3 regions of the Paenibacillus sp. BC26 genome follow, and region 2 is predicted to be linked to each of the others. Evidence: riboswitches for the same ligand, from Rfam matches in the RefSeq annotation. Region 2 holds a riboswitch; each other region holds the start of a gene.
What was found. Region 2 has a riboswitch for ZMP and ZTP ahead of BM412_RS24765 (bifunctional 5,10-methylenetetrahydrofolate dehydrogenase/5,10-methenyltetrahydrofolate cyclohydrolase). Riboswitches for the same ligand answer to the same signal wherever they lie in the genome.
Positions count from the first base shown of each region.

Region 1: it holds a riboswitch for ZMP and ZTP, as region 2 does, so the genes downstream of both, rpiB (ribose 5-phosphate isomerase B) here and BM412_RS24765 (bifunctional 5,10-methylenetetrahydrofolate dehydrogenase/5,10-methenyltetrahydrofolate cyclohydrolase) in region 2, are expected to answer to the same signal.
Region 3: it holds a riboswitch for ZMP and ZTP, as region 2 does, so the genes downstream of both, BM412_RS28875 (DJ-1/PfpI family protein) here and BM412_RS24765 (bifunctional 5,10-methylenetetrahydrofolate dehydrogenase/5,10-methenyltetrahydrofolate cyclohydrolase) in region 2, are expected to answer to the same signal.

Region 1 covers NZ_FPAD01000005.1:388,512-394,217, reverse strand. Annotated here, with positions in the region: gene glyA (serine hydroxymethyltransferase) at 1-451, opposite strand, end outside; gene BM412_RS27740 (TIGR01440 family protein) at 484-1,098, opposite strand; gene rpiB (ribose 5-phosphate isomerase B) at 1,114-1,581, opposite strand; ZMP/ZTP riboswitch at 1,699-1,781, opposite strand; gene BM412_RS27730 (low molecular weight protein arginine phosphatase) at 1,920-2,495, opposite strand; gene BM412_RS27725 (manganese efflux pump MntP) at 2,529-3,089, opposite strand; gene BM412_RS27720 (L-threonylcarbamoyladenylate synthase) at 3,310-4,482, opposite strand; gene spoIIR (stage II sporulation protein R) at 4,573-5,301, opposite strand.
Region 2 covers NZ_FPAD01000004.1:264,648-270,353, forward strand. Annotated here, with positions in the region: gene BM412_RS24760 (sensor histidine kinase) at 1-1,227, opposite strand, end outside; ZMP/ZTP riboswitch at 1,323-1,408, shown strand; gene BM412_RS24765 (bifunctional 5,10-methylenetetrahydrofolate dehydrogenase/5,10-methenyltetrahydrofolate cyclohydrolase) at 1,504-2,367, shown strand; gene BM412_RS24770 (cyclodeaminase/cyclohydrolase family protein) at 2,370-2,999, shown strand; gene BM412_RS24775 (sensor histidine kinase) at 3,028-4,569, opposite strand; gene BM412_RS24780 (response regulator transcription factor) at 4,566-5,249, opposite strand; gene BM412_RS24785 (small, acid-soluble spore protein, alpha/beta type) at 5,419-5,706, opposite strand, start outside.
Region 3 covers NZ_FPAD01000006.1:94,342-100,047, forward strand. Annotated here, with positions in the region: gene BM412_RS28865 (TetR/AcrR family transcriptional regulator) at 1-567, opposite strand, end outside; gene BM412_RS28870 (SDR family NAD(P)-dependent oxidoreductase) at 661-1,425, opposite strand; gene BM412_RS28875 (DJ-1/PfpI family protein) at 1,706-2,377, opposite strand; ZMP/ZTP riboswitch at 2,354-2,432, opposite strand; gene BM412_RS28880 (DUF2306 domain-containing protein) at 2,485-3,138, opposite strand; gene BM412_RS28885 (ferric reductase-like transmembrane domain-containing protein) at 3,205-3,699, opposite strand; gene BM412_RS28890 (branched-chain amino acid aminotransferase) at 3,810-4,901, opposite strand; gene BM412_RS28895 (LysR family transcriptional regulator) at 5,038-5,706, shown strand, end outside.

The DNA of each region.
Region 1 (5,706 bases), on a different contig from region 2:
CAATTGTAAAAGTGTTCTCGTTAACGCCGTATGCCACGAAGTTGTACAGAAGACCGGATGCGTTAACCGGGCTGCCGTGCGTCAAGTGACCGCCATGCGCGAGGTTCATACCAAGAACCGTGTCGCCTGGGTTTAGCGCAGCCAGGTAAACTGCCATATTAGCTTGTGCGCCGGAGTGAGGCTGCACGTTCGCGTGCTCAGCACCGAACAATTCTTTGGCACGGTTGCGTGCGATATCTTCGGCGATATCCACATGCTCACAGCCGCCGTAGTAACGTTTGCCCGGGTAGCCTTCTGCGTATTTGTTCGTCAGTACAGTACCCATTGCTTCCAATACCGCTTCGGAAACGATGTTCTCGGATGCGATAAGCTCGATGTTGTCGCGTTGACGCTGCAGCTCAAGGCCAAGTGCTTTCAAAATTTCAGGATCTTGTTTACGTAGGTTTTCCATGTTGATAAGTCCTCCTCAGTAAAATAAATATATTAGTCGCATGTGCCGGCATCCGTTGCCGGGCCTGCCGCTTCCCGCGTGTAAACCGCACGTTCCCCGCCAATCAGCTTCGGACGGGTGTAAGCCATTGTCAAATGCGCGGATCCGATTGCCCGGATCGTTGGTCGCACCGGTACCGCTACACGCTTCAAGTGCATGCCGATGAAGGTGTCGCCGATATCGATGCCCGCATGGGCCTGAACCGTCTCGGTCAGCACGGCATCCTGCAGTTTCTGGAACGCGTAGGCTGCCATGGAGCCGCCGGCTTTGCGCACGGGGATAGCCGAAACGAGCTCCAAACCATACCGCTCGGCGGCTTCTCTTTCCATAACAAGTGCCCGATTCAAATGCTCGCAGCACTGATAAACCGGATAAAACTGCAATTCTTGACGTACCTTCTCGACTCCCGCATAGATCGCGGCTGCCGTTTCCAGCGTGCCTGATGTCCCGATCCGCTGGCCGAGTACTTCGCTGGTCGACACGCCGATGACAAGCAGCTGTCCTTGGCGAATGCCGGACACGGCTGCAAGCTCGCGGACAACGGTTTCTACATCCTTGGTCAGCTGTGCCGAATCCATGCTGCTTATTCCGTGGCCGTGGTCGCTCATCGCTGGGTACGCCCCTTACTCGGATTTTGCCGCATCGGCATATTGTGCTTCAAGCTTCATCACTTTGTTCACGCGGCCGACATGACGCTCGCCGCCCGAGAACGGCGTCTCGAGCCAAATCCGGATAATCTCTTGCGCTACGCCCGGGCCAATGACGCGTTCCCCCATTGCCAGTACGTTGGTGTCGTTGTGCTCGCGGGTTGCTTTGGCCGAGAACATATCGTGCACCAGTGCGCAGCGAATGCCTTTGACTTTGTTAGCCGCGATGGACATGCCGATTCCCGTACCGCAAATGAGTATGCCGCGTTCAGCCTTGCCTTGCGCAACAAGCTCCGCAACAGGAAGCGCATAATCCGGGTAGTCTACGGACTGGGCGCAATCGCAGCCTACGTCCTCAATCTCGTGGCCAAGCGATTGGATAAACGGAACCAGCTCGTCTTTCAAGCGGTAGCCCGCGTGGTCTGCGCCGATGGCGATTTTCATAATCCATATTCCTCCCAATAGAACCGCACATGGCGGAAATTGTCGATTCACAATGGCATTAGTATACCTGATTTCGCCGAAAAAGACGAAAAAAGAGCAAGCATGCTTGCGCACGCTGCTCTTTGCCCAGGCGACCGGCCGTATGATCCGATGCTCCACCGTGGTTTAACCCACTTTCGTCGCCAGTTACATCGGAAACCGTCTTTAGTTGCTTTTATCATAACGGATTTTGGCTTCAAAATCAATCGTTGCCGGAAGAAACGGCGCTTGCCATCGTTTGACAGCGAGCGCAGTTTCACCTTATTAAAGAGCCACGAAAAGCCTTCAGACAAATACACTTATCCTTTCAGTCGATCGAGAAGACGGTTGAGCGCGGCTTCGATTTGGCTGGCGCTCTGCTCATACATCGCCAGCGAGCCGCCGAAAGGATCTTCCACATCGAAGCTCGGGATCTGCTGCTCCAGCTCAAGGAGCCTGGACCGCTCCTGCGGAGTCAGCGGCTGTCCCAGCGCCTGCTTAATCTGCCAGTTCGAGTACAGCCCTTCCAGCTCGGCGATGTTCGCCAACACTTTGGGATCCGTGTTCACGAACTCAAGCAGCGTATGCGTCTTGTCCACCGCAGCCGGAAAATGCTGCAGCAGCTGCCTTTTATGACTGGCGGTCATCGTCAAAATAAGATCTGCCCACGCAATCGAGCCGCCTTCGAGCGCCTTCGAGGTACCACTGTGCACAATATCACGTCTGGACAGCGCCGTCCGCGCATGATTGGAAACAGGCAGTCCATCGATCGTGGACACGCCTGCGGAACGAATATCAAGCTGCATGCCCCTTTGCTGGGACCTCGCCCGAAGCAGCGCTTCAGCCATTGGCGAACGGCATGTATTGCCCGTGCACACGAATAGAATCCGTTTCACGATTGATTTCACTCCTTATAAGATGCCGTTCTGTTAGAACAGGAACAGCAAACCGAATGTAAATAAAATGACGCCGCCGCACGCTTCCCCGTACCCGCCGAGACTTGTGCCTACCTTACGACCGAGCAGCAGCCCAAAAACGGACATCAAGCCTCCGGCAACGCCGAACAGCAGTACGGTCAGCAGCATGTCCGTATCGAACATGCCAAGTGAGATGCCGACAGAGAAGGAATCGATGCTCACGCCAAGCGCGAACAGCAGCATCCCCCATGAGCTTCGGTAGTCGATCGACTCCACCGCATCGCCGCGCAGCGAGCTGTAGATCATATGGCCGCCAAGCAGGAGCAGCAGCGCACCGGCCGCCGTCGTCGCCACGCCGCCCAGCAGCGTACTGACGTATTTGCCCGTGAAAATGCCCATGAGCGGCATGACCATGTGAAAAAGCGCAATGATCGCGCTAAGTTTTGCTATATCCATCAGCCGAATGCCCTTGAGCCCAATGCCGACACCCAGCGAAAAAGCATCCATCCCCAGTGCCACAGCAATAATCAGCAGCGTCAGCAATTGTCCGGCATGCATGCCCGCCTCCACCATTTCATCCTCTCCTTGTCCGCAACCTCTCCACAAGCATATGCGGACAAGGTTGGAAAGATGACCTGGGGAAGGTTGTGGGTGGCGCGGGTTTAGTGCGCTAGGGAAGTGGCGCTTGGCGCGCTGGTGGTACGGGTACGGGACGGTGACGCTTGGCGCACGAGTTGGCCGCAAGTAAGTGCGATCGCGCATGGCTTGGCGCGGCACGCGGAACTCACCGTCACTAGACGTGGACCACCGCGTGGCCGGCCGCTTTGGATAAGCGGTTCATGAGCGCATGGCCGATACCCTGCTCCGAGCAGGTTTCGGCCCAGATGCGCTGTACGCCGCGATTGTCAAACTCGCGCAGCGCATTGTAGAGGCCGTGCGCAGCCGTTTCGAGCTGCGCCAGGCTGCCGACGACGAGCACGCAGTCGGCGTCGTACCGAGCGGCATGCTCGGCAAAGGCGAGCACGCCCGTGCGCTCGCCGCGCGCTTTCGCTGCGCCGACTTCCGCCTCAATATAGGCGGAGACGGCGTCAGCGTCGCCCTTGACCAAGTGCATCAGCCCCTGCGGGGCGTAATGCGCATATTTCATGCCTGGCGAGCGCGGCGCCTGCGCTTCCGCTGCGGGAGCTCCCGCCGCCGAAGGCGCAGCAGCAGCGGCGGCAGCGGCAATGCCGGCGCCCGGAGCGGCAACGGCGTCGTAGTCGACCCGCGCCGCGACTTCGCGAAGCGCTTCGGCCGTCACGCCGCCGGGGCGCAAGATCCGCACAAGATCGCCGTCCACCTCGACGACGGTCGATTCAAGACCTACCCCTGCGGCGCCACCATCGACGATGCCGTCAATTAGGCCGCTAAGGTCCTCTCGCACATGCGAGGCCAGTGTCGGACTTGGACGGCCGGAGCGATTCGCGCTAGGTGCCGCCAGCGGACAACCAGACGCGGCAATAAGCTGCAAGGCTACAGGATGAGCAGGCATTCGCACCGCAACGGTAGCAAGTCCCGCAGTTACCCGCGACGACACCGCCCCAGGCTTCACCGGCAGCACGATGGTCAGCGGCCCCGGCCAGAATTGATCCATCAGCCTATCGGCAAGTATGGCTGACTCTCCTACCAGCGGAAGTGTCAGCTCCTCCAACTGCTTGCGATCCGAAATATGAACGATCAGCGGATTGTCGGAGGGGCGCCCTTTTGCCTCAAAAATCCGTTCCACCGCCGCCGTGCTCCGCGCATCGGCACCTAGCCCGTAAACCGTTTCGGTTGGAAAAGCAACGGTCCCGCCCTCTCGCAGTAAGGCTGCCGCCTCGTCAAGTTCACCGTCGCGCGGGTCGTGGCTGTCCGCTTCCCACAGTAATGTTTTTCGTAGATGGATGGTCAATGTCGTATCCCCAGCTTCTGCTTTGTTTTGCCCCATTATACCATATGCCGCCTCGCGCCATCCAAACGGCCATCCCTATACAATAAAAGCCCAATCGCAGGGTGCGCGACTGAGCTTATTTTATAGTTAGCTGAATAGGCTGCGGAAAAAGCTCATGATCGACTTGAAGATTTCCCACAGAAAAAACTTCACTTCCGGCTGCTTCGTTTCGCCTTCTTTTACGTTTTGATCGGCAGCTTGATCTTTGGCAGGAGCATCTGCCGCGGCCGAAGTTACTTTGGCATCGCTGTCTGCTTTTGCACCCACAGTTGCCGTTGCGGCCACCGCCGGAGTCGATGCTTCCCCGCTTACCGCATCCACGAAGCAGAGCGGCGGGAACAGTACACACCACCAGTTTTGTCCTGCACCTGCGCCAAGAGTGATGCGAAGCGCTTCGTAATTGCCGGCAGGGTACACTTGAGTGCCATATATTTTAGTTGGAAACGGCACATGGCCGAGTTCCGCTTTGAATCCATAGTGAAAACCACGCGAGCTGAGTTTGGCAGCAATAATGCCTTCGATGTCGCTCATATGATTGAGGATTGTAGCGCGAGCTTCCTCGATAGTTTGCGGTCCCGCTACCCAGTTGTTCATTTCGGCTACGATGGCATCACGAACTTCGCGTTTTACTGCTTGATCAGACGCATTATCCGAATTCGCCAGAATGCGCAGACGAATCGACTCGGACGGAATGCCGCCGCCGGCAATTGCCGCATCGGCACGTTGACTTTCCCAGCTCATAAGCAACACTGCAGCGATAAGAAGGACATACCCATAAATCGGACGATAAGGAAAACGGGAATAAGTGCGAATCATAACGACAAGCTCCTTTGTGGCACCCGTCGGTGCATCGGCTTGCGTTCCGGAACGATCATATCCCCATTATGTCCCTCGCGGCGGCTCTCTAAACCTATCAATCACTTAAAAAAGAGTTTCGTAGAGTGTAAAAAAGCAACCTACGGCACTATTGCACAGCCTCCCCTGCGACGGCGAAGGTGGTGTTGTGCTCTAACGGTTGCCACAGCGCTTATTTGGTCTTTTTTGGCTTTGAATTTTCTCTAACGGTTGTCAGAGGCCTTATTTGTCCGTATACAGGTGGAAACCATGCTAAATCGCGAAATAGCCTCTCTGGCAACCGTTAGAATTCGAAAACGCCGAAAAAAGATAGATGAGGCGCTCTGGCAACCGTTAGAATTTGCGGAGCGACTTTCAGGCCAGTCT
Region 2 (5,706 bases):
GAAATGAGGCTTGATTTGGGATTGAATCAGGGCCAGCTCGTACTCCCGCTTCTTCTTCTGTTCGAATCGCACATTATCGAGAAGCAAATTAATGCGCGTAAGCATCGTATTAAAGCCGGATGCGAGCAGGCCCAGCTCGTCGTTCGATTTGACCGGCAGCTGAATGGTAAGATTCCCTTCTTTCACCAGCTTCATATACTTGGTCAACAGTACGATGGGCCTGGCGATGAGCCGATTTAGAATACCCGCGCCCATCAGCGCGAACAAGAAACAGAAGAAGCCGATGGTCATGATGAGCGCCGTAATTTTGCGATTATCCGCCGTCAACGCATTAAACGGTTCCATGGAGATCAGCTTCCAGCCGAATTTAGGCATTTCCGAGCTGATGACAAGCAGCTTCTCCCCTAGGAAACGATCGATTGTCGAACCGCTGTTTGTCTGATTGATCCACTGTCTAAGCGCCTTGTCTTCCACGGGCTTGAGCAGCTGCTCCTTATGCGTAGAAGAGACGATCGTGCCTGCTTGATCGGTCAGCATGTAGCTGCCGCTTTGATCGTTGCCGATGTTATTGTAAATCGCCGAAAGCGATTGTTCCTTCACATTAAGCACCAGCAGCCCAAGCTCCTGGCCGGTGTAGATGTTATTGATTTTCTTGCCCACCGTAAGAACAGGCTCGTCCGCTCCGAGCGTCAGATAGCTTCTTTTGTCCATCGGAAACCAGATGTTCTGGCCGGTCGTTTCGCGAATGCGCTTCATCATCGGGGTCTGCAGAAGCGTCTCCGGCTGAGGCGCGCCGGCGTTCTCAATCGCAGCCGATGTGCCATAGATCGTGCCATAAGTATCAATGAATGCAGCGCTCTCCACATCCGGAAAAACAAGCAGCGCGAAGCTAAGCTGATTGGTAATCAAGGTCGACAGCAGCAGCGAACGCTCCCGGCTGATTTCGCCTTTGTTATGGTCTTGAATGACGCGGTTTAAGTTGATCGTCAGTATATTGGCGCAGCTTTCCGCATTCGTGAGAATACCATTCATGCGCGTAATGATCAGCGAGGAGTTGTCGCTCACATTGCTGATCGTCTTGTCTACAATCGCATTCGTATAGATGGTATTGGACGCAAAGCCCAGCACAAGGAGCGGCACAATGATCAGCGGAATATAGATCGCGATAATTTTGTTGCGAATGACTTGATTTCGCAGCCAATGGGGATACAGCCAGTTTGTCAGCACAAGCGCGTTGCTCCTTTCGCAGTTTCCCAAGAATCAGCAACATTATAGCACAGCCCTGTTCAAAGGCACCTCCTCGTGCTACACTCTAGGAAAATAATGCTGCATGCAACTGGCGAAATCAGTGGAATGAACCACGAGGGAGCATGCGGATCGAATCACACCGTTCGCCTGGGGAGAAGTATTTGCGACTGGCCATGTCTGAGGACCGGCCTGTCTGCGAATGCTTTTTTTCGTTTCTTATCGATCGTACATTCAGGATGAAGGAGAGGATCTCTAATGGCCCTTATTCTAAAGGCGAAAGAAGCGGCTGAGCTCGTGTATTCGGAAATAGCGCTCCGCGTTGAGGAATGGAAGAAGAATGGAAAACAGCCGTCTCTGGCGACACTACTGGTCGAAGGCGATCCTGCCTCGGCTTACTATGCGCGCTCCAAGCAGAAGATTGCCGAGAAGCTGGGTATCTCGTTTCAGCTCCATACGTTCGCGAACGATGTTTCGGAAGAGGAATTGAAGCGCGTCATCGCTGCGCTTAACGAGGATGAAGACGTTCATGGCATTATGCTGGAGCTGCCATTGCCCGCGCATCTATCGGCAGCTGCAATTGAAGCTTGCATCGCCCCTGCCAAAGATATCGACGGCGTCACTCCATCTAATAAGCTAGCCGTTTACACGGGCAATGACACGGGACTTTATCCCGCAACGCCGCAGGCCTGCATCGGGTTACTCAAGCATTACGGGTACAAACTAGAGGGTCGCAACGTGGCTTTAGTCGGCAGGGGTCAGACCGTCGGCCTTCCGCTGTTTCATCTCCTTCAACGGGAGCATGCAACCGTGACTGTCTGCCATTCCAGGACGCCGGATCTGGCTGCTCAGCTGAAACATGCGGAAATCGCCATCGTGGCGGTTGGCAAACCGGATATGATTACAAAGGATATGGTGCATCCGGGCTTAATCATCATCGACGCAGGCATTAACGAGCTTGCGGACGGTTCGATTACCGGCGATGCCGCTTCGGATCTGAGCGACGCGGCCGCTGCTGTCTCACCGGTTCCCGGCGGAGTCGGCACCTTAACGACCGCGATTCTGTTTCGCAATCTGATGAAAGCCATGGATATCCAAACGTCGATGAAAGGAGATGCGTGACGATGACTACAGTATCATGGGATGATTCCATCCGCCGCTTCTTAGAGAAGGCGGCCAGCGCCGACCCCACTCCGGGCGGCGGAAGCGCCGCTGCCCTTGCCGCAGCCCTCGGCACAGCCATGACCGCAATGGCGGCCCATCTCTCGCAGGGAGAGAAGTACGCCGATGCACGGCTTCAAGTTAACGCTGCATTGAACGAGATGCACCGGCTTTCCGCCGCGTGTGAATCGCTGCTCGCCGAGGACATTTCAGCCTTCGACGGTTATATGCATGCACTGAAGCTGCCTAAACAGAATGAGTCAGAAAAGGCTGTTCGCCAAGAGGCGCTCCATAACGCGACCATTGCCGCCATCGAAGCTCCGCTCCGACTGATGGAGGTGTGCAGAGCGGCGCTGCTGTCTACACTAAGCATCGCTTCCTGCACGAATGCGCATGTCATCTCTGATCTCGGTATCGGCGCTTTACTCCTTGAAGCCGCTGCGCAATCCGCGCTCTTAACGGTGGAGATCAATTTAGCCGCACTGAAGGATGAAGGGATAAAAGCCCATTACGCTGCGAAACGCACTTCCCTTATCGCTGAAATCGAACAACTCAAAAACCGGACATTAGCTGTCGTTCGCGACAGAATCTAATGTCCGGTTCCCCTGTTCCTACTATGGCTCAAGCCGCTCCCTGCACCCTTACGCTGAAGCGTACGCCTTCAGCCGTATTGGCGATGCTATATTCAGCGCCGTGAGCATCCAGTACTTTGCTGACAATATAGAGACCCAGTCCGCTGCCGCCGGTGGAGCGGCTGCGCGACTGCTCCGCCCGGTAGAACGGCTCGAACAATCGCGGCAGCTTCGACTCCTCCACCTGCACGCCGGTGTTCAGCACCTCCAGCCTGTACCACGGATGCAGCGACTTCACCTGCAGCTCGCTCCCCTCATCTGCTGCGCAATACTCCTCGGATAACCGAACAACGACCCGCTCCGCATCGCCGGAATATTGAACGGCATTGGTGATGATGTTCGCCACAGCCTTCGACATGAGCCGCTCATCGGCCGTAATCATCGCTTCCTCCGGCAGCTCGACCTCTAGCTGCATATGTTTGACATCTGCCAAGTAGCTCATATTATTCATCGATTCCCGTACCAATTCGGTTAGATCCACCTTGCGCATCAGCGGACGGAAATCCCGGCTTTCCAGCTTCGACAGCTCCAGGATCTCGTGCACAAGCTTATCCATATCCTGCATAATCGTATACGATTGGCGCAAATATCTGTCCCGATCGCGGTAGGAGCCCACGTTAGCAATCATCGCCTCCAATTGACCGCTGACCGCCGTTATCGGCGTCTTGAGCTCATGCGAAATCGTCGCCACAAATTCCCGCCGTTTCGCTTCCTGCTCACGTTCCTGCTCGATATCGCTCTTGAGCTGCGCGTTGGCATCCTGCAGCTCCCCCATCGTCAGCTGCAAATTAACCGCCAATTTGCTGAGGCTAAACGACAGCTCACCCAGCTCATCCTTCGTGTTCAGCGCAGGCTTCGTTACAGAGAAGTCGAGTTTGGCCAGCCGCTTTGCCACTCGGTTAAGCGAGAGAAGGGGCCGCGCGATTAACCTTGAATAGATGAGCGCACCACCCACTGCAATAAGGAGAATCGGGATCAGCATGTAGGGCAGGAACAGCAAGATGACATCCGCCGCTTCCCCGATCGGCTGCAGCGGAGCATCCACGGACAGCGTATAAGGATCATCGCTTTCTGCGAATTTAATCGTCTTATCGACGCTCAGCATTTGCATGTTCGGGCCGCCGCCATTACCGTCGCCGGGCCCTTTCGCAATCTCACGGCCATCGATCACCCGACCCGCTTCAAGCTGCTTTCGCATACCGAGGTAACTCGCATTACGGGACAGCCAGCCGTTCATGCCCCGATAACTCGGCGGGATATAATACCCCTGCCCCTCCTTATCGCGGATCATGAGCGCCGCATTATGCTCTTGACCAAACTTCGCCATAAGCGGAATGGCATCGGCCGCACTCACGCCGTCGATCTGTTTCACCAGTTCGCTGAAGCTGCTTTCGAGCCGGGATTGCTTGATGTTCTTATAATAACCCGGCAGCATGAAGTAGAGAGTCAAGTAGATGAGAAGCGCGGATACGACCAGCAGCGCAGCCGTAACCATGAAGATTTTAAACCGTATCCCCTTGCGCCGGATCATCCTTCCACCAACGCCAGCTCAGACTCCAGCGAGTAGCCGACCCCTTTTACCGTACGAATGACGGAGATCCCGAGCTTCTTGCGGATATTCTTAATATGAGCATCGACGATGCGGGAGTCGCCGTAGTAGTCGTAACCCCATACTTTGTCCAGCAGCATATCACGTGTCATTATCCTTCCGGCGTTATGTACGAGCGTGTGCAGGATATCGAATTCCTTCGTCGTCGTATCGATGAGCTTGCCATCGACGAAGATTTTGTACGCATCGGCATCCAGCCTTAATCTTCCGTCAAACAGCTGCTCCCCGGACTGCCCGCTGCGCGTGCGCCGAAGGACAGCCTCCACCCGCTTCATCAAGACGTGAAAAGAAAACGGCTTCGTCACATAATCATCCGCTTCTTCCTCAAAGGCGCGCAGCTGATCCTTCTCTTCGCTAAGAGCCGTCAGTACGATGACCGGCGTTTCGGAGCGCTCGCGAATATTGCGGCATATCTCGTAGCCGTGCATGGAAGGCAGCATCAAGTCTAATATGACGAGGTCATACGACGACTGCTGAAATTTTTCCCAGCCTTCCAGTCCGTCCCCTGCTACATCCACCTCATATTGTTGTGCCCGTAGAAACTCAGCAATGAGCTCTTGTATATAATAATCGTCTTCGATGACCAGTATTGCGGCAGGCATCGTCCAATCCCCCATCCTACTCAGCATGTTACCTCCAGCATAACCGACGAAGATGAAAACAGTATGAATCGTTTCTGAAAAATAACTAAAAACCATTCGGAAAACAGCAAAAAACCACCAGCGATCCGCCGATGGTTTCGTTAAGCGCATAAATAATTGATGACCTTCATCAATGCTCGGTATTCTGGCGTGCCAGCTTCTCCTGCGCCATGCGCACAAGCTCTTTGACCATCGCTCCGCCGATCTGTCCGCCGATTTGACCTGCCGACTCCGTCGATAGTTGGCCGTTGTAACCGTGCTCCAGCGGAATGCCGAGTGATTTGGCTACTTCATATTTCACATCGTCAGGTCTGCTCGGATTCACGACATAACCTTCCCGCCGCATCACTTCCGCCTTAAATGCGCTCATCTGAGCATCAGCGCCGGGTACCAGATGTTTTCTCCGACTTCTTCTTGC
Region 3 (5,706 bases), on a different contig from region 2:
GACAACCTTAGCCATATCCGCTATGCGGTACAGCTTGTCTTTGTTAGTAAGTGATCGAGTAAGCACGCGCAAGCCCAGCAAAGTGTTGTGCAGGCTCTCAGCGAGATCCTCAGCGCTCCGTGTCGACGTAAAATCGCCGTTCTGCTGCCCCCTGCTGATCACATCAGCGAGCATTTGCTCCCAGTAAGCAAAGCTCTCGCTCACTTTGGCTCTTGCCTCGGGATCGCTCGAAGCCAGTTCAACCGCCATATTCACCATCATGCAGCCAACAGGATTATCTGCACTCGTGCCCTGGATCGTGTAATCGAATATAAAATCGATTGCCTGCTTCGGCGTAGAGTTCGGAATGAGCGCACCGAGCCGATTGTTGGTCAGCGTTTTGTACCGGTCAAACGCCCTTAGATATAGCATATGTTTATCGCCGAACGTATCGTACAAGCTTCTGCGGTGAATGCCCATACGCTCGACAAGATCATTAATCGATGTTTTCTCGTAGCCCTGCTCCCAGAACAGCTTCATTGCCTTCAGCAGCACGACGTCTTCTTCGAATTCTTTCGCTCTAGCCATAAGCATACCCCTTTCCAGTCGATTTTACCATATTGAGAACAATCGGTAAAGAATCCCCTGACAAGGTGTCCTATACTCCGGCGGCTTTTAGGCTTAACGATATACCGGTGCACCGAACGGGGATGAGCCGCCGCCTCCGTCAACACTGATTTCGGCGCCTTGCACGTACGAAGCATCATCCGAAGCCAGGAACAAAGCTACGTTTGCGATTTCTTCCGGTTCACCCAAACGGTTTAGCGGAACCGATCGCGTGAGCTTGGCTTCCATTTGCGCCAGCCCTTCCGGCTGACCCCAGATCGGTGTGCGAGTAGGGCCGGGAACGACTGTATTTACGCGAATGCCTCTAGGCGACAATTCGGAAACAAACACTTTCGCCATGCTCGCAACGGCCGCTTTGCTCGCTGCATACGCTGCCCATCCCGGGCTTCCCGCATTAGCAAGCACCGAACCGTTCAGGACTACCGAAGCGCCTTCCTTCAAGTAAGGCAATGCGGCTTGTACGGTGAAGAACACGCCCGTCACGTTCACGTTCATGACTTCCTGGAATGCGGCCAGCTCCGTACCGCCGAGCGGAGTATGACCGCCAATGCCGGCATTGGCGAACACGACATCCAGTCGGCCGAATTTCTCAACTGCTGCAGCCGTTGCCTTCTCCAGGCTCTGCGGATCGGTTGTTTCGGCTTGAATACCGAAGCTGTTCGACGCACCAAGCTCCTCCACTGCTTTGTCCAGCGTAGCCTGATTACGACCTGTGATGACAACCTTAGCTCCCTCAGCTACAAACAACTTCGCCGTTGCAAAGCCGATCCCGCTGTTACCACCTGTAATGAATGCTACTTTACCGTTTAATTTACCCATTTTGTATCGCTCCTTTGTCATTTGTTTATTATGATGCACCAATTGAGAATGATCATTCTCAAAAGAGTAAAAAAATAAAATGTACTGCAAACTATGCTTGGCTGCCAACTTGACCGCAGCCCTTACGGGAATGATCGTTCTACTATTGCGAATAAAAAAGGAATGCATCCTCACTCACGATTGCTTCCTTCTTGCTTACGAATTGATCATATCATATTGGGAACGATCAGTAAAGAATAAATTTAAAGCTAGCCCACTCCTGTGGACTAGCGCGATTTCTTCATGAGCGCACCCAATCGTATTCCATCAAACTTGCTGCCAGAAGCGCCCGTTCCTCGCCCAGCAGCTTACCTATTACATACAAAGACGCATCGATCCCCGCTGAAACACCGGCCGACAAAATAAGCTTCCCATTGTCCACATAACGCGCTTCTTCATGAATTTCTGCAGATTCCGGCGCTATTGCCCGCAGCTCATGCATCGCAAGGCGGTTCGTAGCCAGCTTCAATCCATCTGCCAGCTGAGCCTTCACTACCAGAAGAGCGCCTGTGCACACGGACAGAAGCAGCTCCGCTTCTCCGGCAGTTTGGTTGATCCAGTCCAACATGACAGGATTGTGCATTTCGGTTCTGGTGCCCGGTCCTCCGGGAATGACGAGAATGTCCGGCTTCGGACAAGTCCGGAAGCTGTAGGCCGGGTTAATGCTCAGATTGCCAAGCGCATGAATCGGACCATCATGTTCAGCTACGGTAAACACATTGAAGTCCCGGCCATAGTTGCTGCCGGATAGGAACGCCTCGAACGGCCCTGCAAAATCCAGCACTTCCACGCGATCAAAGATCAGAATCGCTACATGTCTTGCCTGCCGCACCTGCTCCATCTCATCATCTCCCATGAAATAATAAAAAGCGCTCAGTCCAAAGACCAAGCACTTCGCCCAGGCGTACGGCATATGAATATGTGCTCCCTCGTGGTACTCCACGTTTACGCCAGTCACACACACCGAATACTGCTTATATTGTAGTCCGAATATTTAGTCAAATCAACGATGAAGTTCTATTAGGGCTGCATCGGCCTTCCCTTGCCCGATTGTCCAAATACCACTCGGATAACAACCTCGGCTGCAAGCAGTAGGAAGAGAATAGCCCCATAAACGCCGATTGTGTAGCTGTGCGTATAGGACAAACCGAATCCTTGGTGAACTACATAAGTAATCGCATGAATGCACAAATTCGTGTAGCAGAACGCGTAGCTTCTGATCATCCAATTGCGGTGGGCGATGCGCTGTTTTCGTCTTATTTTCACAATCGCGATCACCGTCATGGCCGTCCACAGCATGCTCAGCAGGTTCAACGGAACGCTGTTCAGCTTACCGCCGGTCGCATAAGGCGCCATGTAGCCGGAAGTGAGCACTACGACAAGGATCGCGCCAAAATAAACATACCCGATAGCTCGGTGCGCGCGCCGGTAATGGGTCTGAACCTTCGTGGCAAAATTAACCGCTCCCGCCGCCATCGCGATACTCGCACACACCACATGGACATACATCACATTAAGCCAAACCGGCTTGTTTAACGGATGCTTTAGGTTGATCTTGTGACTCAGAAAACGCTCCGCCTGGGGATCCACGAAGAAATTGATGGTGATCACATATACGATAAAGCCGACCGCAATCGTCAGCATAAACCGATAGAGAATTTTAGACTTCTGCATAGCTGGGCTGTACCTCGTTTCAAAAATGAAAACTCAACGCCGCGGTCCTCCGCACAAGCACAGCGCTCATCGGAACCGGAATTGTTCAAAATGAATGGAACCCGCCACCCCGATAAACCGATGCGAGATCCGCCATCCTCGGTAGCCTATCCGCATAACCCGCCGAACCCCCGGAATCCTCGGCGCCACCGATAGGAGAATGAGCAGGACAAAACCCCCAAAAGCAATATAGCCGGGAGCCCGTCCGGGAGGGACCTCATTCGGATTAAGCGGCATGACGAGCAGATGGAGGAAAAGCAGCAGAAATACAAATATACCCGCGTTCCGGTGGACGACATACAGCTTATCCAAGCCGCCTAATAATCGTTCCAATACCCGGATTCTCGTTGCGAGCAATAAGGTGAAGGCCATCATAATCATCATTGTCGAGCCGATCACTTCGCCCAGATGACGCTGGGCAAACGAAGGCTGAAGCCCGTGATCCACAGGTGGAAAAGCAATCCACACGGCTGCATTAATTAGCGGTAGCAAGAAAATAAAAAAATGGCGAGGCTGCAGCATGTACGTGCTCCTTTTTCGAGAAGAATCCTTACTTCTGATTCTACCATAGACCCCACTCGAAAAATCTCACAGTACGATGAACATCTGCGTATAGCCTCACCATAATTTGATTACTCTTGGCTGAATTCGACTTTCTTGACCCAGCCGAACGGATCCGCAACGGCACCGGTTTGGATGCCTGTCAGCGTATCATAAATCGACTTCGAGAGCTGGCCGGTCACGCCTTCGCTGATCACGAGCTTCTCTCCGTTCCAGTTCATTTCGCCGATAGGCGAAATAACGGCTGCGGTACCGGTTCCGAAAGCCTCTTCCAGCGTACCGTTGCGACCCGCTTCATAAAGCTCCTCAATGGAAAGCACTCTCTCCTCAACAGGAACATCCCAGTGCTTAAGCAGCTGAATAACCGAGTTGCGTGTAATACCCGCTAGAATACTGCCGTTCAGTGCAGGCGTTACGACCGTTCCGTTGATTTTGAAGAACACATTCATACTGCCGACTTCTTCGATATATTTGTGCTGCGTGCCATCGAGCCACAGAACCTGCGTGTAGCCTTCTTCCTTAGCGGCTTGCTGCGACTTCAAGGCCGCCGCATAGTTGCCGGCTGTCTTCGCTTCACCCACGCCGCCTACAACTGCACGAACATAGTGGGATTCCACGTGGATTTTGACCGGATTGATTCCTTCCGGATAGTAGGCGCCAACAGGCGACATGATAATGATGAATTGGTAATTCTCGGATGGAGACACGCCAAGCGTCGCTTGTGTGGCAATGACGAATGGGCGAATATACAGCGATGTACCCGGCAGATCCGGAATCCAGTCTTGATCGACTGCGATGAGCTGCTCCAGCGCTGCAATGGCCACATCAATATCCAGATCAGGCACGCTCATACGATCGTTGGAACGGTTCATACGGGCAAAATTATCGCGAGGACGGAACAACTGAATGCCGCCGTCTTCGGTTTTGTAGGCTTTCAAGCCTTCGAAGATGGTTTGTCCATAATGGAACACTTTCGCGGCCGGGTCGAGTACGATCGGCTGGTACGGCGTGATGCGCGGGTTATGCCACTCTTGCTCGACACTGTAGTCCATTACAAACATGTGATCGGTAAAATAGATACCGAAACCTAGCTGATCCTGCGCTGGCTTCGTCTTCTTGTTCAGACTGCGTTCGATCGAAATGGCGTTATTGGCTGCTGTCATGGTTGAATCACTACTCCCTTACTTTCTAATTGGTGATTGCATACTACCACCTGTTGAGGTATATATAAAATATCTATTCTGTTCACTATCCATACCTTTAAAGTATGCAAAGAGAATATAAATTGGGGATGTTTAAATGGACTTTCGACAGCTCAAATACTTCTTGGCCATTGCACAGGAGAAGCAGATTACACGAGCGGCGAAGCTGCTGCATATGGAGCAGCCGCCCCTTAGCAGGCAGCTCATGCTGATGGAAGATGAGCTCGGCGCCCAGCTGTTCGAGCGGAGCCGGACCCAGCTGACATTGACCGCTGCAGGGCGGCTGCTTAAGGACCGGGCAGAGTCGCTGCTGCTGCAATTAGACGAGACCATGAAGGAAGTCAAAGAGCTTGAGCTTGGTGTGCGAGGTACGCTCTCCCTGGGTGCGGTTGTTTCCTGCGTTTCCATACTCCCGGGGCCGATCCAGCAGCTGCGCGAGAAGTTCCCTCAGGTCACGTTTAAGATTGCCGAGGGCGACCATTACCTGCTGGGCGAAATGCTGGAGAGACGCTCGATTGAGCTCGTCATATCCAGATTGCCGTTCGAGGCTCATCTGCTTCCGAACAAGCTGGATATGCTCCCGCTTCCTTCCGATCCTTATGTTGCCTTGATGCCTGCCGCATGGGCTTCCCCCGGCAGAGGGAACGATATCAGCATCGAGGAGCTCGCCCAATATCCGCAGCTTACATTAAAGACCGACAAAACAATCAAAATGCACGAGCAGGTCGTAAACGAATTCCGCCGTCACGGCTTTGAGCCCAACATC